Regions from separate parts of the Fundidesulfovibrio sp. YSD1 genome, predicted to be linked through region 2. Evidence: predicted binding sites of a transcription regulator. Region 2 holds the regulator's gene; each other region holds the start of a gene.
What was found. The regulator sigma-54, encoded in region 2, starts transcription at its own class of promoters, with help from an activator protein. The targets are predictions, from matches to a motif close to CTGGCACGGNNNNTGCTT.
Positions count from the first base shown of each region.

Region 1: the regulator sigma-54 is predicted to act here: its motif matches at 3,947-3,964, upstream of sqr (type III sulfide quinone reductase, selenoprotein subtype).
Region 3: the regulator sigma-54 is predicted to act here: its motif matches at 2,835-2,852, upstream of flgB (flagellar basal body rod protein FlgB).

Region 1 covers NZ_AP043666.1:3,421,049-3,427,733, reverse strand. The annotation lists gene ACZ5V4_RS15945 (ATP-binding response regulator) at 1-4, opposite strand, end outside; gene ACZ5V4_RS15940 (hypothetical protein) at 499-1,365, opposite strand; gene ACZ5V4_RS15935 (response regulator) at 1,565-1,921, opposite strand; gene ACZ5V4_RS15930 (helical membrane plugin domain-containing protein) at 1,960-2,607, opposite strand; gene sqr (type III sulfide quinone reductase, selenoprotein subtype) at 2,619-3,854, opposite strand; gene ACZ5V4_RS15920 (NADH-quinone oxidoreductase subunit A) at 4,328-4,738, shown strand; gene ACZ5V4_RS15915 (NADH-quinone oxidoreductase subunit B/C/D) at 4,735-6,685, shown strand, end outside.
Region 2 covers NZ_AP043666.1:146,372-153,056, forward strand. The annotation lists gene tadA (tRNA adenosine(34) deaminase TadA) at 1-310, opposite strand, end outside; gene ACZ5V4_RS00770 (phosphoribosylformylglycinamidine synthase subunit PurQ) at 672-1,484, opposite strand; gene ACZ5V4_RS00775 (CTP synthase) at 1,628-3,265, shown strand; gene ACZ5V4_RS00780 (KdsC family phosphatase) at 3,262-3,822, shown strand; gene rpoN (RNA polymerase factor sigma-54) at 4,016-5,455, shown strand; gene hpf (ribosome hibernation-promoting factor, HPF/YfiA family) at 5,497-6,033, shown strand; gene ACZ5V4_RS00795 (PTS sugar transporter subunit IIA) at 6,033-6,485, shown strand; gene rapZ (RNase adapter RapZ) at 6,600-6,685, shown strand, end outside.
Region 3 covers NZ_AP043666.1:2,424,756-2,431,440, reverse strand. The annotation lists gene fliF (flagellar basal-body MS-ring/collar protein FliF) at 1-1,521, opposite strand, end outside; gene fliE (flagellar hook-basal body complex protein FliE) at 1,551-1,886, opposite strand; gene flgC (flagellar basal body rod protein FlgC) at 1,906-2,343, opposite strand; gene flgB (flagellar basal body rod protein FlgB) at 2,347-2,760, opposite strand; gene ACZ5V4_RS11340 (tetratricopeptide repeat protein) at 3,153-3,725, shown strand; gene ACZ5V4_RS11335 (IMP cyclohydrolase) at 3,899-4,492, shown strand; gene hflX (GTPase HflX) at 4,603-6,246, shown strand; tRNA gene ACZ5V4_RS11325 (tRNA-Phe) at 6,263-6,338, shown strand.

The DNA.
Region 1 (6,685 bases), 470 kb from region 2:
CCATTCGTCGCTCCTTTCACGGACGCGGCCCCCCCGGGCCGCACCCCCCACACGCCCGGACCATACCCCGAGGGGAGCGAAGCGGCAACCATGCTTTCGGAAAGCCGAGCGTGGCGGTCGTGAAAGCGCGAAAACGCGGTTTTCCCGAAGGAAAACCGCGTTTTGGGACGCATTGCCCCGGGTTCGGGACGCCCGGACCGCCTCCGGCGAGCCCGCGCGGCCCACCGAAGAAGCGCGCCCGGCCCCGCCCGGCGGGCCGGAGGGCTCCAGACCACGGCGGCCGCCGTAGAGGTGGCGCAGGCTTTTGATCTCGATGACGTTTTCTTGCATTCGGCGTCCCTTGGGGAGGATAATGAGCGCGCCCGGCGGGCGGCCCAGTGATGCCGACAATCGATTTCAAAAGACTGGGCAACGCGGGTGTGACTGGATGAGAAGGACAGAGTTGAAGTCCAAGAAGAAATTTACAATGCCGAATCAAAATCCAAGCGAAGAAAAACCTTATTCAACGGCCCTTGGCAACAGCACAACGGCCGATGGAAGCGAGACTTCGATCTGGTTGACAATAGCGCCGAGAAAATGGCTCAGTCCTCGCACATCAGCGCCAGACAATATGACCTCGTCACCATCTATGCTTTTTCCCGCACGATGCACAATATCGTTTCTAACTTCTACGTAGCCATCCATAATATTTTTATCGTATTTAACGCAAATATTACAGTATCTTTCAAACTTTTGAAACGCACGATCTGAACGGTGCCAAACTTCTTTACCCAAAATGTCCTGTACAGCCTCGACCTCCTGCTCAAGCGTCACATTCAAATGTGACACATTATTGTGTTCATTTCGCTTAGAAGGTTTTTTCACATATTCAGCAAGGGCAACTCTATCATTAATCACAATATAAGCAAATGACTCGGCAAGATACGCCTCATAAACACTGAATATAAACGCATATAGCATATTATTCAAAACACAACGAGCATTCTCATCAATCTCGAGTGACAGAATCTCATGAACGTCGTTAATTGATGCCGTATAATTCCGAATTTGCCTCATTGGACGAAACAAAGACTTTTCATACCTTGCAGAATAGTCCCCATTGATAATAGAAAAATCACAAAGATGTGACATAGACTCACAAAATGACACTACACAGTTCAAAACATCAGAACCAACACAATTTCCAAACTCTATCTCAATTACATCTCTAATCGAAAACTCCAAACCATCGGGGTCTTCACTTTCACCGCCAGCAGAGAAACCAACTCGAAAGTATCTACTCCCAAACCAGTCCTTTATATATTCAATCTGCTCGTCCTTCCCGAGTCCGTCCAATCTTGGGCACCCATCTGTATTGATTTCCATCGCGCCCTCCGCAGATCAGTGATTCGAGACTTTGCAATAATACCCCAAAACAAACAGCATTAAAAGTCAAACTACGGCCAAAACCCACGACAATAATCGACTTCATATGCCCAATACGCGAAGGCGCGGGCTCCCTTTCGGAAGCCCGCGCCTTGCGTAAACCCCGGCCGGTTTCCCGGCCGGACGTGGAGGGACTTGATCAGCCTTCGATCATTTCCTTGACCATCTTGAGGGTCTTCTCGGTGTCCACGGGCTTGGTCAGCACGGGGACGTTCTTGGTCAGGACCGGCGGGCGGGGGCCGACGCCGGAGATCACGATAACCGGGATCTCGGCCAGCATGGGCTCCTGGCGCAGCTTGACGTAGAACAGGGTGCCGCCGCGGGCGGGCATGTCCATGTCCAGGGTGATGAGGTCCGGCTTGTGGACCTGGGCCATCTCGAGACCTTCGACGCCGTTCTTGGCGCCGACGGTTTCATAGCCCGCCTCTTCAAAGACGTCCTTGAGATACGAGATGATCTCGGGATCGTCGTCGATGATGAGGATCTTCTTGGCCATAATTACCTCGCGTTTTCGCGGCCAGGCCGCATTAGTAGTTACTTAAGCTTGCCCAGCGCCTTGACCATCTGCATGGCCACGCCGATGCCGTCCTTCACCTCGGAGTCGGACAGAGCGCCCACCACGCCGAACATGCCCACGGGCTTGGCGCCTTCGAGGTCGATGTTGGCGGGCAGATCGGTGAGCTTCTCCAGAAGTTCGAGCATCTTGGGATCGCTCATCTTCTTGAGCAGGCCGATCAGGGCCACGAAGCTGTCGCCCATGGCCTCGATGTCCTCGGGGCCGTAGTGCTGGGCGATCTTGCCGCGCACCTCGAGCATGGCCTCGTAGGTGCGGAATACGCCCTTCTGTTCCAGTTCGCCCAGCTTGCGCACGGTCTGGTGCAGGGCGGACTTCATCATCGGCTCCATGGTGTGCCACATGTCGATGATGGTTTCGAGCGACTCCAGGGCCCAGGTCAGGTTCTTCACGTTGGTGAGGAACTTCTTCACCAGGGGGAGCAGGTCCTCCAACTGGAAGTTGTCCTCGACGTCCTTGAATTCCTTGATCAGGGCGTAGAGAGCCTGCTTCATGATCGGGTTCAGATCCCTGACCAGATCATCCATCGGCTCCCTGGCCTCGCGCATCACAGCCAGCTCGGCCTCTATCGCGCCGAGTTTTTCGAGAATGAGGTCCTCTTTGTTCATGTTCACCACTCCTAGAAGCCGCCGGGGCGCTTCTTGCCGGCCATGAACATCTGAGGTTCGAGGGGCAGGTCCTTACCCTTGAGCATGAGGTTGAAGTAGACCCACTTGAACATCATCTTGCCCCAGTAGTTCATGTAGGATTCTTCGAGCAGGGCGAAGGGTCCGATGCCGGGGAACGGATACTTGCCCGGCAGGGGCTCGACCTTGTAGTTGAAGTCGATCAGCGCGGCCTTCTCGTAGCCGGTGACGATGAAGCAGTTGGAGTGGCCGTCGAACTCGGGGCGGGGAGCCAGGCCCTCGATGTCGCGGTGCAGGTTCTCCACCAGCACGTCGGCCTCGAAGTGGGTCACGGACCCGGCCTTGGAGGTCGGCACGTTGGTGGCGTCGCCCAGGATGTACATGTTCTCGTAGTCGGGCGACTTCAGGGTGTAGTGGTCGGTCTTCATGTAGCCCATGGGGTCGCCGATCTCGGAGTCGATGATCACCTGCGCGCCGAAGTTGGGCGGGATGGCCACCAGCAGGTCGAACTCGGTCTCGTCGCCGCGCATGGACTCGAGCACGCCGCGCTCGGCGTCCACGGACGCGATCTCGAAGTTGGGCACGATCTTGATGTTCTTCTCTTCGCAGATCTTGCCCAGGGCGGCGGCGGCCACGGGCTTGGTGAACGCGCCGGTGAGGGGCGTGACCAGCTCGATCTCGATGTTGTGGCGGGTGCCCTCGGTCATGAAGAACCAGTCGGCCAGGAAGAGGAATTCCAGCGGCGCGACCGGGCACTTGATGGGCATCTCGGCGATGTTCAGCACGAGCTTGCCCTTCTCGAAGCGCTGGAGCGTGTGGAAGAGGTCCACCGCGCCGTTGGGGGTGTAGAAGTCGTGGATGTTCTTCTTCCAGCCGTCCATCATGCCTTCGATCTCGTCGGGCACGATGCGGCAGCCGGTGGCGACCACGATCCAGTCGTACTCGTGCTTGCCGTTGGTGGTGGTGACGACCTTGCCCACCGGGTCGATGGCGGTGATCTCTTCGTTCACGAAATCAACACCGCTGGGGATGAAGCTGGACAGAGGGCGGATGCAGTCCTTGATGTCGTAAATGCCGAAGGGAACGAACAGCCAGCCGGGCTGGTAGTGGTTCACCGTACCGCGTTCGATGATGGTGATCTTCCACTCTTTCTCGTCCAGTTTCTGGCGCATCTTGTTGGCGATTATGCAACCGCCGGCGCCGGCGCCAAGGATAAGAAGCTTTTTCATGTCCTGACATCTCCTCTGGGTTAAATAGAAACCTAGGTTCCACGTTCCCCCGAGCGTCCCCGGGGAGTCCCCAATCCACGTGATTTCTCCTTGAGCAGGGGCCGTGCCAAAGTCGATTGTCAGCATCTTATCTTTTTATTTCAGTACATTGGAGACGATAGGAACGAGAGTTGCGCACACCCGCCCCTGCAACGGATGTTGACGACGTGCGCGGGCGCCGCCGGGGAGCGCCCCGGCTGCGGGCGGGCGAACGGACGCGCAACAATTGTTGACGCGGCAACATCTTTTGCTGGACCGGCGGGAGGATGGGCCTGCCGGACGCGGGCGCGGGCGCCCGAAGGCGAGGCGGACCCGTCAAACGGTTCTTTTCCTTTACTCTCTCCGCCCAAATGGGCTATAGGGGTGGCATCCTTGCTTCCACTTTAGGCTTTCACCGCCGGAGCCCGGGCCGTACCCCACAAGGAATGAACAGCATGACGCCCATCGACGCCGCTACCTCAGCCGCCCTCTCCCCGTGGGAGCCGGGCGGGCTGGCACTCACGGTCTTCGCCCTGGTCACGGGGGCGATCATGGTCGTGCTCCTGATCCTCACGCGCCTGGTCAACCCGCCCAGGCGCGGCACGGAAAAGGAGCGCCCCTACGAGTGCGGCGTGATCCCCACGCCCGAGCCCGCCTTCCGCTATCCCGCCCCGTTCGCGCTGGTGGCCATGGCCTTCCTGGTCTTCGACGTGGAGACGGCCTTCATCTACACGTGGGCGGTCTCCTTCGAGAAGCTGACCTGGGCGGGGCTCGCGGGCATCTCGGTGTTCATCGGCGTCCTGCTTCTTAGCCTCTGGTACCTCTGGCTCAAGGGAGGGCTCCAATGGGGCGGGGCCTCGAAATGACGGCGCATCCCGGGGCGCACGGCTCGCCCAACACGGTGGAGCTGGCCGTGGACTGGTGCCGGGCCAACAGCCTGTGGCCCTTCTTCTTCGGCCTCTCCTGCTGCTTCGTGGAGGAGGCCACGGCCTTCACCTCGCGCTACGACATCGCCCGCTTCGGCTCCGAGGTGTTCCGGGGCTCGCCGCGCCAGTCGGACGTGCTCATCGTCTCGGGCACGATATTCAAGAAAGTCGCGCCCGTGGTGCTCAGGCTCTACGAGCAGATGGCCGAGCCCCGCTGGGTTATCTCCATGGGCTCGTGCTCCAACACGGGCGGCATGTACGACGTGTACTCGGTGGTCCAGGGCGTGGACCAGATCCTGCCCGTGGACGTCTACGTCCCGGGCTGCCCGCCCAGGCCCGAGGCGCTTCTGCACGGGCTCATGGAACTGCAGAAGAAGATCAAGACCGAGCGCCCCCTGCGCCCCATCCTGGGCCTGCGCGGCGGCCACCAGGGCGGCAGGACCGACCACCTCGTGGAGGGCGTGAGCAAGACCATGGACACGCGCGGGCCCGGCTTCTCCGGAAGCGCCGTGCGCGGCGCGGCGGCCACGCCCCCGGATTTCGCGGGAAACCGCTCGCGCCTGATGTGGACCCCGCCCGCCGCGCGCATCGAGATCTCGCAAAAGGAGCGCACCCTGGCGGAGGACCTCAGGGAGCGCTTCGGCCCCGAGGTCGAGTCCGTGGAGCCCGCCTCGGACATGCCCACCCTGCGCGTGCCCCGGGAAAAGGCCCGGGAGCTGCTGGCGTACCTGAAAAACAAGCCCCGCTCGCCCTTCAAGCGCCTGGAGGACCTGACCGCCATCGACGAGTCCGCCAGGCAGGCGAAACAGGGCTACCCGGATTTCCACCTGGTCTACACGCTGCTCAGCTTCCGCGACGCCTCCCGCCTGAGAGTTAAAGTTCCGCTCGAAGGAAGCGAGCCCCAGGCCGACAGCGTCACCGGCGTGTGGCCCAGCGCCCAGTGGTACGAGCGCGAGGTGCGCGAGATGTTCGGCGTGGGCTTTGCGGGCCTGGACGATACCCGGCCCCTGATCCTGCCGCCCAATTGGCCGGGGCACCCGCTGCGCAAGTCCCACGTGCGCCGCTCGACCCAGATGCCGCCCTTCACCCCGGGCGACCTGCCCGGCCTGGAGCCCGTGGACGCGGCCCAGATACTCGGCCATCCCCTGGACGAGGAGGAGATGCTCCTCAACTTCGGGCCGCACCACTACGGCACCCACGGCGTGATGCGCTACGTGCTGGCCCTGCACGGCGAGACCATCCGCAAGATGGACATCGAGATCGGCTACCACCACCGTGGCGTGGAGAAGATCGCCGAACATCAAAGCTGGCACCAGTTCATCCCCTACACCGACCGCGTGGACTACCTCTCGGGCGTGGCCAACAACCTCTCCTACGTCACGGCCGTGGAGAAGCTGGCGGGGATTCGCGTGCCGGACAGGGCCTGGTACATCCGGGTGATGCTCTGCGAGTTCTTCAGGCTCTCGAACCACCTGCTCTTCTACGGCACCATGGTCCAGGACCTGGGCCAGATGAGCGCCATCTTCTACAGCTTCCGCGAGCGCGAGATGGTCCTGGACATCATCGAGACCATCACCGGCGGCAGGCTGCACCCCTCCTGGTTCAGGATCGGCGGCGTGGCCCAGGACCTGCCCGAGGGCTGGCTGGAGAAGGTGGAGCACTTCATCAAGGTGTTCCCGGCGCGCATCAAGGAGTACGAGGCGCTTTTCCGGCGAAACCCCATCTTCGAGGCCCGCACCAGGGGCGTGGCCCCGCTCTCGCGCGAGGACGCCATGGAATGGGGCGTCACCGGGGCCAACCTGCGCGCCTGCGGCGTGGACTGGGACCTGCGCAAGAAGATCCCCTACGGCCCCTACGAAACCTTCGACTTCGACGTGCCCACGGGAA
Region 2 (6,685 bases):
CCCCGGCCTTGGGGTCGCGCGCGCCGAACACCAAGCCGCCGATGCGCGCGTGCACCATGGCCCCCACGCACATCAGGCACGGTTCCAGCGTCACGGCCAGTATCGCCCCGTTCAGGCGGTAGTTGCCCAGGGCCTGACCGGCCTGGCGCAAGGCCAATATCTCGGCGTGGGCCGTGGGGTCGCTCGCGCCGATGGGGCCGTTGCAGGCCTCGGCCAGCACGCGCCCCGTGGCCGCCTCGATCACCACCGCCCCAACGGGCGACTCGCCGCGCCTGCCCGCGAGCCAGGCCTGCTTGAGCGCGCGCGTCATCACCAGCCGCCAGGACCGCCAGCCTGGAGGGGGCTGGTTCAGGAGCGTGGAAACGGGAGGGGAGGGGGCTTTCATGGTGTGAGAGGGGTGACGTTATTCAGCCTCCGGCGGCCAAAGGGCTCTCGCCCTTTGGAATCCCGCGCGGGGTGATGCCTCTTGTTTTTTTCCCAAAACCTGCGGCCAAGCGAAACGCCTCCCGTGGTCTCGGGGGGGGCGCGCCCGGGCGTTCAAGGCGATCTTGCGCTGGCGCTTGCGCCAGAGGCGCGAAGCGCCGGCAGCTTGGATCGGCTTGGGCGTCCGGGCGCGCAATCCCCGAGGCCATGGAAGGCGTCATTGCGGCCGTTTGCTCTTCTTCTTCGCCCTACGCATTCTCCTTGAGATGGCGTATGCCGTTCTCAAGGATGGAAATGCCCAGGCGCGGCTTTTCCCCGCGCGTCCATCCGGGATGGTTCGTGGGGTCGTTGAAGGCCTCGGGATGCGGCATGAGCCCGAGAATCCTGCCCGAGGGGTCGGTGAGCCCGGCGATGGCCATGGGCGAGCCGTTCGGGTTGTAGGGATACTCCATGCTGGGCCGCCCGGTGGCCGGGTCGGCGTACTGCAGGGCGATGAGGTTCTCGGTGACGATGCGCGACAGGGTGGCGTTGTCCTCGGGGATGACCATGCCCTCGCCGTGGCGCACGGGCAGGTCCAGGTGCTCGATCCCCTTGGTGAACACGCAGGGCGAGGCCTGGTTCACGCGCACGGTGACCCAGCGGTCCTCGAAGCGGCCGGAGTCGTTGTTGGAGAGCGTCACCTGGCGCTCGAAATATTTGTTGTCCAGCGCGGGCAGGAGGCCGAGCTTCACCAGCAGCTGGAAGCCGTTGCAGATGCCAAGGATCAGCCCGCCGTCCTCGAAGAAGGCGCGCAGCTGGTCGAGCAGCGGGTCGCCCGAGACGGGCTTGGCGTATTTCCAGCGGATGGCCCCGGCCTGTCCCGCGCCAAGGTCGTCGCCGTCGAGGAATCCGCCGGGGAAGATGAGAAAATTGTAGCCGGGCAGGCGCACCCGTCCGGCGATGATGTCGGAGAAAAAGACGATGTCCGTCTGGTCGGAACCGGCGAGTTTGGCCGCGTGGGCGGACTCCGCCTCGCAGTTGGTGCCGTATCCGGTGATGACCAGGGTTCTCACTTGGGCCATGAACAATGCTCCAGGGGTTTCTTGAAAAATCCGGGCCGGTCGCTTAGACGTATCCGAGCGACATTACGTGCCCCCGCGCAAGGCGTCAACCGGGCGGGGGTTTTCCATGTTTCTTCCAGAGCATCCAAGGAGTCTCTATCCCTATGAAGACCAAGTTCATATTCGTCACCGGCGGCGTGCTTTCCTCCCTGGGCAAGGGCCTGGCCGCGGCCTCCATCGGCGCGCTTCTGCAGGCGCGCGGGCTTCGCTGCACCATCATGAAGCTCGACCCCTACATCAACGTGGACCCGGGCACCATGAACCCCTTCCAGCACGGCGAGGTCTACGTCACCAACGACGGGGCCGAGACCGACCTGGACCTGGGCCACTACGAGCGCTACCTGGGCGTGGCCATGTCCCAGGCCAACAACATCACCTCGGGGCGCATCTACTTCAACGTGATCCAGAAGGAGCGCCGGGGCGACTACCTGGGCGGCACCGTGCAGGTGATCCCGCACATCACCGACGAGATCAAGCGCGCCATTCTGGGCGTGGCCAAGGACGAGGACGTGGCCCTGATCGAGATCGGCGGCACCGTGGGCGACATCGAGGGCCAGCCCTTCCTGGAGGCCATCCGCCAGCTGCGCACGGACCTGGGCAAGGAGAACGTGCTCTACATCCACCTGACGCTGATCCCCTACATCCGCGTGGCTGGGGAGCTGAAGACCAAGCCCACCCAGCACAGCGTCAAGGAGCTTCGCTCCATCGGCATCCAGCCCGACATCATCCTCTGCCGCTCCGAGATCGACCTGGACCAGTCGCTCAAGAGCAAGATCGCGCTCTTCTGCAACGTGGACCCGGACGCCGTGTTCACCTCCGTGGACGTGAAAAGCATCTACGAGGTGCCCCTCAAGCTCTACGCCGAGGGCGTGGACCAGAAGATCGCCATCCTCCTGCGCCTGCCCGCCAAGAACGCGGAGCTCGACCCCTGGCAGAACCTGTGCAGGAAGCTCGCCCACCCCAAGGGCGAGGTGACCATCGGCATCGTGGGCAAGTACGTGGACCTCAAGGAGGCCTACAAGAGCCTGCACGAGGCCCTGGTGCACGGCGGCGTGGCCAACGACGTGAAGGTCGACCTGGTCTACGTGAACTCCGAGGAGGTCACCCCGGCCAACGTGGCCGAGCGCCTGGCGGGCATGGACGGCATCCTCGTGCCCGGCGGCTTCGGCTCGCGCGGCGTGGAGGGCAAGATCGCGGCCATCCGGTATGCCCGCGAGAACAAGGTTCCCTTCTTCGGCATCTGCCTGGGCATGCAGCTGGCCTGCATCGAGTTCGCGCGCAACGTGCTCGGCCTGCCCGAGGCCAACTCCGAGGAGTTCAACCGCCTGAGCCCCGACCCGATCATCTACCTGATGCGCGAATGGTACGACTTCCGCACCAAGAAGGTGGAGAAGCGCGACGTGGACTCCGAAATGGGCGGCACCATGCGCCTGGGCGCCTACCCCTGCGTGGTCAAGCCCGGCACCGCGGCCATGGAGGCCTACCAGGCCGCCAACATCGAGGAGCGCCACCGCCACCGCTACGAGTTCAACAAGGCCTACTTCGCGCGCATGGAGGAGAAGGGCATGGTCTTCTCCGGGCTCTCGCCGGACGAGTCCCTGGTGGAGGTTGTCGAGCTGCCCGGGCATCCGTGGTTTTTGGGCTGCCAGTTCCATCCGGAGTTCAAGTCCAACCCCATGAAGCCGCACCCGCTGTTCCGCGAGTTCATCAGGGCCTCCAAGGCCGCCCGCGAGGGCAAGTGAGGCGGCCCGTCAGGCCCGGCGTCAACCGCCGGGCCCTGGGCCTGGCCAGGTCCGTGAAGCTCCTCGTCCTGGACGTGGACGGGGTGCTCACGGACAACGGCGTCTGGCACGACGGGGCCTCGCAGCACGGCGTCGGCTTCAAGCGCTTCGGCGTCCAGGACGGCATGGGGCTCAAGCTCCTCATGCAGGCCGGGATCGAGGTGGCGGTCATCTCGGGGCTGGGCAACGTCCAGGCCGAGCACCGCATGCGCGAACTCGGCATCCGCGAGTTCCACGGCGGGCACCTGAAGAAGCTGCCCGTGTTCGAGGGCATTCTGGAATCGAAGGGATTGGAGGCCCAGCAGGCCGCCTACATGGGCGACGACTGGCTGGACGCGTCCGTGATGGCCCGCGCGGGCCTGCCCATGGCCCCCTCCGACGCCCAGCCCGAGGTGCTGCGCCTGGCCCAGTGGGTGTCGCGCAGGCCCGGGGGGCACGGGGCGGTGCGGGAGGCCGCGAGGTTCCTGCTCCTGGCCCAGGGCCTGCTTTCGGGCATCTGGGACCGCTGGTCGTGCTGAAACGGCCCCGAAAACGCCGCCTTGCTCCCCTTGCGACCTGCAAAACCGCCCGGCGCACCCTTGGGCCTTGCGGAGAAACCGCGTCAAGTCTTGCCACGTTCCCTCTTTTAGTGCATAACCGCCGTTGCCGATTAGGTGTTTCCGGCATTTTTCTTGCTAGCCCCTGAACCCGACCGAGAGGTACCGAGCGCGCATGGCTCTTGAGCTCAGACAGCAACTCAAGCTTTCGCAGCAACTGGTGATGACTCCGCAGTTGCAGCAGGCCATCAAGCTGTTGCAGCTCTCAAGGCTGGAGCTGGTGGAGACCGTCCAGAAGGAGATGCTCGAGAATCCCCTTCTGGAGGAGACCTACCAGGACGACGACCGGCCCGAGCCCACCATCGCGGAAGACTCCCACGCGCCGGACGCCACCCAGGAAGAGGGGGCCATGCAGCGCGAGCTGCTCAAGACCGCCGAGTGGGACGACTACATCGGCGACTTCGCCTCCACCTCCCGCCAGGCCACCGTGCGCGAGTACGAGGCCCCGGAGGAGGGCATGTCCTTCGAGGCCAGGCTTTCCTCCAAGCCCTCCCTGGAGGGCCACCTCGCCTGGCAGATCAATCTTTCGCCCTTCACGCCCGAAGAGCGCCGCGTGGCCGAGGGCATCGTGGGCAACCTGAACGCCCAGGGCTACCTGGGCGAGTCCGTGGAGGACATCGCGGCCGACTGCGCCGTGGAGCCCGCCATGGTGGAGAAGGTTCTCTACACGCTCCAGCGCTTCGACCCCGTGGGCGTGGCCGCCCGCACCCCGCAGGAGTGCCTGCTGGTGCAGCTGGAGGTCTACCGCTACAAGGACCCGGTGCTCCTGGAGATCGTCCGCGACCACCTGGAGGACCTGGAGAAGAAGCGCTACAAGCAGCTGGCCAAGAAGTTCAGGATCACGCTGGAGGACATCAAGGAATACCTTGAGATCATCCAGTCCCTCGACCCCATGCCCGGCTCGCACTTCAGCGGATCCGATCCCGTCTACGTGAGCCCGGACGCCTACGTGTACAAGTACGGCGAGGATTTCGTCATCGTGCTCAACGAGGACGGCCTGCCCAAGCTCCAGCTCTCCCCGTACTACATGGAGGACATGTCCCGCATCGGCACGGGCAAGGACAAGGACTACCTCCAGGACAAGATGCGCTCGGCCCAGTGGCTGATGAAGAGCCTCTACCAGCGCCAGCGCACGCTGTTCAAGGTGCTGGAATCGATAGTCAAGTTTCAGCGCGATTTCTTCGAGGAAGGCGTGACCAAGTTGAAGCCGCTGATCCTCAAGGACGTGGCCGACGACATCGGCATGCACGAATCCACCGTCAGCCGCATCACCACCAGCAAGTACGTGGCCACCCCCCATGGCATCTTCGAGCTGAAGTTCTTCTTCAACTCGGCCCTGGAGCTCGACGACGGGTCGAGCGTGGGCTCCGAGTCGGTGAAGGCGCTCATCAAGCAGCTCATCGCCGCGGAGGACCCGAAAAAGCCCGTCAGCGACGAGCAGATCGCGGACATCCTCAAGCAGAAGCTTCAGGTGAACATAGCCCGGCGCACCGTGGCCAAGTACCGCATGGCCATGGGCATCGAGTCCTCGTCCAAGCGCAAGGAAGTCCTGTAAAAACGCCGCATCGTCCAAAGCGGCCATTTCCGGAGGATATCATGAACATCGCTTTCCATTTCAAGAATTTCGAGCCGTCTCCCGGTCTGCGCGAATACGCTGGCAAGCGTTTCGACAAGCTCAACAAATATATGCCCAACGCCGAGAACGCCGAGGTCGTGGTCACCCTCTCCGTGGAGAAGACCCGCCAGATCGCGGACGTGGTCATCGACGCCGACGCCATGCACATCTCCGCCCATGAGCGCTCCGACGACATGTACTCCACCATCGACATGATCACGGACAAGCTCGAAGCCCAGATGCGCAAGATGCGCGAGAAGATGAAGGACCGCCGCAAGGCCGCCTCCGCCTCCGTGACCATGGGCGTGGTCAGCATGGCCGAGGGCAAGGTCAGCTCCATCGAGGAGTCCGACAAGTACAACCCGAAGCCCATGAGCGTGGAAGAGGCCGCCCTGCAGCTCGACGCCATGAAGTTCGAGTTCCTGGTGTTCTTCAACTCCGAGAGCGAGCGCATCAACGTGATCTACAAGCGCAAGAACGCCGACTACGGCCTGATCGACCCTGGAGTATCCCTCTGATGCGGCTGGGAGAGTTCCTGCGCAGGGATTTCGTGCTGGACGACCTCAAGGCCTCGGACAAGCCCGAGGTCCTGGCCGAACTGGTGGCGCCCGTGGCGAAAGCCTTCGCGGACGTGGACCCGAAAAAAGCCTTGAGGGTCCTGCTCGACAGGGAGAACCTGGGCACCACGGGCATCGGCGACGGCGTGGCCATCCCGCACGGAAAGATGGACTCCCTGGGGGAGATCGTCATCGTGGTCGGCCGCAGCAAGTCCGGGGTGGATTTCGAGGCCCTGGACCACAAGCGGTGCAGGATATTCTTCCTGGTGCTCGCCCCGGAACACGTGGCGGGCATGCACCTGCGCATCCTCGCGCAGATATCGAGGCTGCTCTCGGACGAAGGCTTCAGGGAGTCCTTCCTCGAAGCCCAGGACCAGGACGGCCTCTGGCGGGTACTGGCCAGCCATTCCTGATGGCGTGAAGCCTCGGGAAGGCGCGGCCGCTTCCGTCATGCAACCGGACCGATGTCGTGCTAGGAAGTCCCCGCCCGCGAAAGCGTGCGGGGACTTTTCACAAGGAGCTGGGCTATGCCGGGTGCTGGTGCCGACCTGCCGGTCGTCGTGATTTCGGGCTTGTCCGGATCGGGCAAGTCCACGGCGCTCAACGTCTTCGA
Region 3 (6,685 bases), 1.5 Mb from region 2:
CAGGATCTTGGCGTTCTCCAGCCGCTTGGAAATCTCCAGAAGCTCGGTCTCCTCCTCCTCGGGCTCGGCCAGGGCGATGCGCCGCTCGGCCTCGGGCAGCCTGCTGATCTGCTCGATCTCCTCGCGGGTGACGCGGGGGCGGATGAGCGCCATGACCACCGGGCGCACCACCAGGAGCAGGAAGAGGAACACGAGCAGGCCGTTCAGGAAGGGCTTGCCCAGGCGCTGGGCGTACTCCAGCATGTTCTGGGTCAGGCTCGGCTCGGCCATGAGCTCGCGCTCGCCGAAGGGCATGGAGGACACCTCGATGGTGTCGCCACGCTTGGCGTCGAAGCCCACGGCGTTGGCCACGGCCTGCTTGATGCGCTCCATCTCCTCGGCGGACCGGGGGATGAACTTGGCTTCCTTGCTGTTCGGGTCCTGTACGTGGTCCACGATAACCGCGACGGAGAGCCGCTGCAACTCCCCGGTGGGGGCCACGATGTGCTGGGTCTCGCTGTTGATCTCGTAGTTGGTCTGGCGCTTCTCCTGGGACTGGTCCACCTTGTTCTGGGTGCCGGAGAAGCCGTCGCCCCGGAAGTTGGTCTCGGGCACGGAGCCGTCCACGTTGGCCTTCTGGTTGGTGGAGGACTCCTCGCGCACCTCGGAGCGCACCACGGTGGCGTTGGGGTCGAAGCTCTCGCGCTTGATCTCGCGGCGCGCGAAGTCCAGCTGCGCCGTGACCTTGGCGATGGACTTGCCCGCGCCCACGATGGGGTTCAGCAACTCCTCGATCTGGCGCTCGACGGTGCGCTGGTAGGTGTTGCGGAACTCGAACTGGGTGCTGGTCATGCCGTCGATGCTGGCCTCGTCCTTGGGCTGGTGGAGGATCTTGCCCGCCGTGTCCGTGACGGTGACGCGGCTATGGTCCAGGCCCTCGACGCTCATGGCCACGAAATTGACGATGCCCTGGACCTGCTTGGGCTCGAGCTTGGCCCCGCTTTTCAAGGTCAGCACCACCGAGGCGCTGGGCTTGCGCTGCTCCTCGATGAACAGGCTCTTCTGGGGCAGCACCAGGTGCACCCTGGCCTTCTCGATCTGGGGGAACTCGCCGATGGTGCGCGCCAGCTCGCCCTGCAGGGCGCGCTGGTAGTTGATGCGCTGCACGAAGTCGGTCTGGCCGACCTTGGTGTCGTCAAAAATTTCGTAGCCCAGGCCCACGCCGTGGAGCTTGCCCTCGCCCGCCACCTTCAGGCGCTGCTCGCTGACCATGTCCGCCGGGACCAGCACGGTCTGGCCGCCGTCCTCCAGCCTGTAGGGCACCTTGGCCGCCTTGAGCGTCTCCATGACGCGCCCGGCGTCCTCGGTGCCCAGCTTGGAGAAGAGGACCTTGTAGTCGGGCTGGTTGAACCAGACGATCATCAGCACGAACGCGGCCACCACGGAAGCGGCGACGCCGGCGAAGAGGATGCGCTGGGCCATGGTGCGGCCGGACCAGAAACGGGTGGCCTGGTCCCAGAGCGATTTGAACACGGAGGGCATGGCTTAACTCCTTTGGAATGCGACCGGGCCTAGAACGGCATCTTCACGAGTTCGCGGTACATGTCCATGACCTTGTTGCGCACGGCCGAGGTCATGGACATGGCCACCCCGGCTTTCTGGAGCTGGATCATCAGTTCGTGGACGTTCTGGTTCTCGCCGGTGGCGAAGGTCTCGACCATCTGGTCCTTGCGGACCTGCTCGGCGTTGACCTTGGCCACGGAGTTCTTGAGCGCGTCCACGAAGCCGCTCTGCGGGGCCTGGACCTCGCCGAGGGCGCGGCTGACCTGCTTCTGGACCGATCCCGCGCCCTGGGTCTGGCCCATGGCGGCGCGGTAGGCGTTCAACGCGACGGGGCTTATGGCCATTGTCGTGCTCCTTCAGGGCCTAGCGGGCGATTTCCAGGGCCTTGTTGTACATGGCCTTGATGGTGGTGATGGTGGTGGTGCTGGCCTCGTAGCTGCGCGTGGCCTGGATCATGTTGGTCATCTCCTCCACCACGTTGATGTCCGGGTACTGCACGTAGCCGCTCTGGTCGGCGTCGGGGTGCCCGGGCTCGTAGACCTGGCGCGGGGGCCTGGAGTCGTTGACGATGCCGGTGACGCGCACGCCGTTCAGCTCCTGGTCCAGGGCCGCGTTCATGGCCTTGCCGAAGGGCGTGGCCTGCGTGGACTCCAGGGCCACGGACTTGCGCTGGTAGGGCCCCTGGCCGTCGGCGGTGCGCGTGGTCTTGGCGTTGGCCAGGTTCATGGCGATGACGTTCATGTACGTCCGCTGCGCGGACAGCGCGGAACCGCCGATGTCGAGTGCGGTCATGAAGTCCATGAGCTACTTGCCTCCTTCGCCGATGATCTTGGTGATGCCCTCGAAGCTCTTCTGCACCACAGTGGTCAGGGCGTTGTACATCAGCGAGTTCTTGGACATGGCGGCCATCTCCTTGTCCAGGTCCACGGCGTCGGCGCCGTAGATGGTGCGGGGCTTGAATTCCTTGCCCAGGCCGCCCTCGAAGCCGTCCACGTTGAAGCGACCGGGCACGTGGCCGGCGTTGGTCCTTGTTATGTTCGCGCGCGTCTCCGGGCTGCCGATGGCCTCCTGGAGCTCCTTCTCGAACTCCAGGGAGCGGGCCTTGTACCCGGGGATGTTTATGTTGGCGATGTTGGACACGACAAGGTTTTGACGCTCAAGGCGCAGGTCCATGACCTTGCCGAGCAGGGCTGCGTTCTTTCCGTAGATTGAAGGCATGGCGTGTCTCCTTGGGCGGCGGCTTTTTTTGCCGGGCTGGCCCGGCCGTTCGAGGGCCGCCCCGGCCCATCCAGTAGCAACTCCCGTTCCAACACCATAACCATCTGAAATTCTGAAATTACATGAAACAGGGGGCGTCGGGCACGCGTCATGCTTGTCAGGGCAGGGACGCGCGCCGGATGGAGGAAATTGCCCTCATCGAATCATGGCACGCCGATTGCTAGGGAGAATTCGCAGGTTCGCCGGTCCCCGGGAGGGACGAGGTTGGCGCGCCGGTACGGAAGGGGAGACGGGAGGCCAGGAAGGTCTCCCAGCTTTGGGAAGCGAATAAAGGACGCCGCGCCCGGGAGAAGGTTTTGGCAAGCGGGGTCCGCGCACCGGAGGGGACAGTAATGAGCGGTCATCTGGACTACGAAATCAACAAGGAATTGGGCGAGTGCTACCTGTTCATGGGTGAGCTGGACAAGGCGGAGGAATACTACCGCAAGGCCATGGGCTCCAACGGGGTCCATCCCGACCCCTACCTGGGGCTGGCCACCATCGCCGTGCACAGGGGAGACCTGGACGAGGCCTTCGTCTTCTACCGCAAGGCCGCCGACATCGAGGCCACGGACAAGGCCCTTTCGGGCATGGCGCTCATCGAGACCGAGCGCGGCGAGATCGGCTCGGCCTTCAGCCACTTCGCCCAGGCCCTGGACCACAACCCGGCCAACATGATCGCGCTCTACAGCATCATCCGCCTGGGCCACTCCATGGGCCTCCTGGAGGACGTGGTGCCGTACCTGGAGGCCTACCTGGCCATCGACCCGCTGAAGCACGAGATCCGCTACTCGCTGGCCGGCTGCCTGGCGGCCGCCGGACGCGACGGCGAGGCCAGGGCGCACCTGGACCGCATCCTGGAGCACGACCCGGCCAACACGCCCGCGGTGGAGCTCAAGGAGCACCTGGAAGCCAGGGCCGCCTAGGGCGGGAAATTTTCACGAATCTCCCCTCCCCCATTGGTTCCCGGTCCGTAACCGCTCCCGGCGGCCGGACCGGGAACCAACCCCAAAAAAGGGCGCGGGGCGGGCGGATGCGGAAAGAGGTTGCCAAGCGCGGGCGCATTTGGCACTGCCAAGCCAAAAACAGCGAGGCAGCCATGGATCTATTGCCCATCCGCAGGGCCATCCTCTCCGTCACCGACAAGTCCGGCCTGGCCGAATTCGCCGCGTTCCTTCACGCCAACGGCGTGGAGCTCGTCTCCACGGGCGGCACCAAGAAGGCCATGACCGACGCCGGGCTTCCGGTCACCGCCGTGGACCAGGTCACGGGATTCCCCGAGATGCTGGGCGGGCGCGTGAAAACCCTGCACCCCCACATCCACGCGGGCATCCTGGCCGACAAGGACGACCCCGCGCACATGGAGACGCTCGGGAAGTTCGGCCTTACGCCCTTCGACCTGATCTGCGTCAACCTCTACGATTTCGCCAAGGCCGCCGCGGCCAAGGCCTCGGCCCGCGACGCCGTGGAGCAGATCGACATCGGCGGCCCCACCATGCTTCGCGCCTCGGCCAAGAACTACCACTCCGTTCTAGTGGTTCCCTCGCCCGCGCACTACGGCCGCGTCCAGGCGGAGCTCGAAGCCAACGCCATGAAGGCCCCGCTGGCCCTGCGCCGCGACATGGCTCTCGAGACCTTCGCGGCCACCTCGGCCTACGACGCCATGATCCGCGACTACCTGTCCCAGGTCTAGGCGCGCCGCCACCTTACAGCACCCCGCCGCGCCAGGCCCATGCCCGGCGCGGCGGACCTCCACCCGGGAGACCCGCCATAGCAAGCAAAGTCCAAGGAAACACGGAAGGATTGAAGCCCAGCCAGCTCAAGGCCCTGGAGCGCCTCTACACTAGGCGCTACCCGTCCTCGGGCGGCTACACGCCCGACCAGGCCCGCGAACTGGCCGCCATCTCCCACGGGGTGGGCCGCCAGGTGGGCCTGCTCGTCGACCGCAAGGGCCGCCCGGAGATGGTCATCGTGGGCGAGCCCCACTCCGTCCTCATCCCTGAGTTGCCCAGATCGCGCGAGGGTTCGGGCCGCTTGCGCGGGCTGCGCCTTTTGCACACCCACCTGCACGACGCCGGGCTCGACCAGGAAGACCTGACGGACATGCTTTTCCTGCGCCTGGACTCGGTCTCGGCGCTCACCGTGGACGACATGGCCCAGCCCGCGCGCCTCCACACCGCGCACCTGACGCCCGACGCCTCCCCCGAGCCCGGGGCCAAGCCTTGGACCGTGCTGTCCCCCGTGCAGTGGGACCGCTCCGAGACGGATTTCGCCGCCGTGACCCAGGCCCTGGAGGACGAGTTCGCCCGCCTGGCCCAGCCCGTGGCGGGCTCCGAGGAGGGCGTGGCCGGGCGCGCCGTGGCGGTCGGGGTGGGCAGCGCGCCCCGGCTGGAGCTGGAGGCCTCCCTGGACGAGCTCGAGGCCCTGGCCAAGACCGCCGGGCTCTCCCTCACCGGCCGGGTGATCCAGCGCGTGCCCCAGGTGAACCCGCGCACCATCATCGGCAAGGGCAAGCTCTCGGAACTGGAGGTCATGGCCCTGTCCTCGGGAGCATCGGTGCTCCTCTTCGACGGCGAATTGACGCCCGCCCAGATGCGCAACCTGGCCGACCTGACCGAGCGCAAGATCCTGGACCGCACCCAGCTCATCCTGGACATCTTCGCCCAGCGGGCCACGTCGCGCTCGGGCAAGCTCCAGGTCGAGATGGCCCAGCTCAAGTACACCCTGCCTAGGCTCGTGGGCAAAAACCCGGCCATGAGCAGGCTCATGGGCGGCATCGGCGGGCGCGGGCCGGGCGAGACCAAGCTGGAGATCGACCGGCGGCGCATCCGCGAGCGCCTCACGCGCATCAAGCGCGAGCTTTCCGAGCTGCGCAAGCAGCGCGCCCAGGTGCGCGACCGCCGGGCCAAGGCCGGGCTGCCCATCGTCTCTCTGGTGGGTTACACCAACGCCGGAAAATCGACGCTTTTAAACACCCTGACCCGCTCCGAGGTGCTGGCCGAGGACAAGCTCTTCGCCACCCTGGACCCGGTCAGCCGCCGCCTGCGCTTCCCCCAGGACCACGAGCTGGTGCTCACCGACACCGTGGGGTTCATCCGCGAGCTGCCCAAGGAACTCAAGGAGGCCTTCCGCGCCACCCTGGAGGAGTTGGAGAGCGCGGACCTGCTCATCCAGGTGGCCGACGCCGGGCATCCGGAGCTCGCGGCCCAGGTGGAGGCCGTGGAGGCCATCCTCAAGGAGATGGAACTGGAGACCGTGCCCAGGCTTCTGGCGCTCAACAAGTGGGAGACCTTGGACGAGGAGCGCAAGGCCTGGGTTTTGGGGCGCTATCCCGAGGGGATACCCATAAGCGCCAAGGAGCGGGCCACGCTCGGGCCGCTGGTGGCCGAGATAATCCACGCCGTGGGCTGGGAAAAAGTTCTTGCCAACCCCGGGGAAACTGGATAGATGCACTCTTCCTCGAGCCGAGGTAGCTCAGTTGGTAGAGCAGGGGACTGAAAATCCCCGTGTCGGCGGTTCAATTCCGTCCCTCGGCACCACGAAAGAACGAAGGCCTTGCGGGTGAAACCGCGAGGCCTTTTTCGTTGCCGGCGCAGATGGTTGCGCCCTACTCCCCTCCTCCCGGGCCGCGCTTCGGATCGAGCATCCAGCCAGTGATGGCCTCCACGGCCTCTTCCTCGATGCCGAGGGAGCCGTGCGGCGGCACGGCCTGGCAGGGCTGCCGAAAGATGCATGGCGAACGTCGTGAAGGATGCCTTGCGGCCCTGGAGGCCATGCTCTCGCATCCCGGCCTGGCGTTTCCGTGCCTGGGAGGGCCTGCCCCGCAAGGACAGGGTTGTCGCTTTCGACCTTCGCCAAGCGTACGTGGCATCGCTTAATGTGCGAG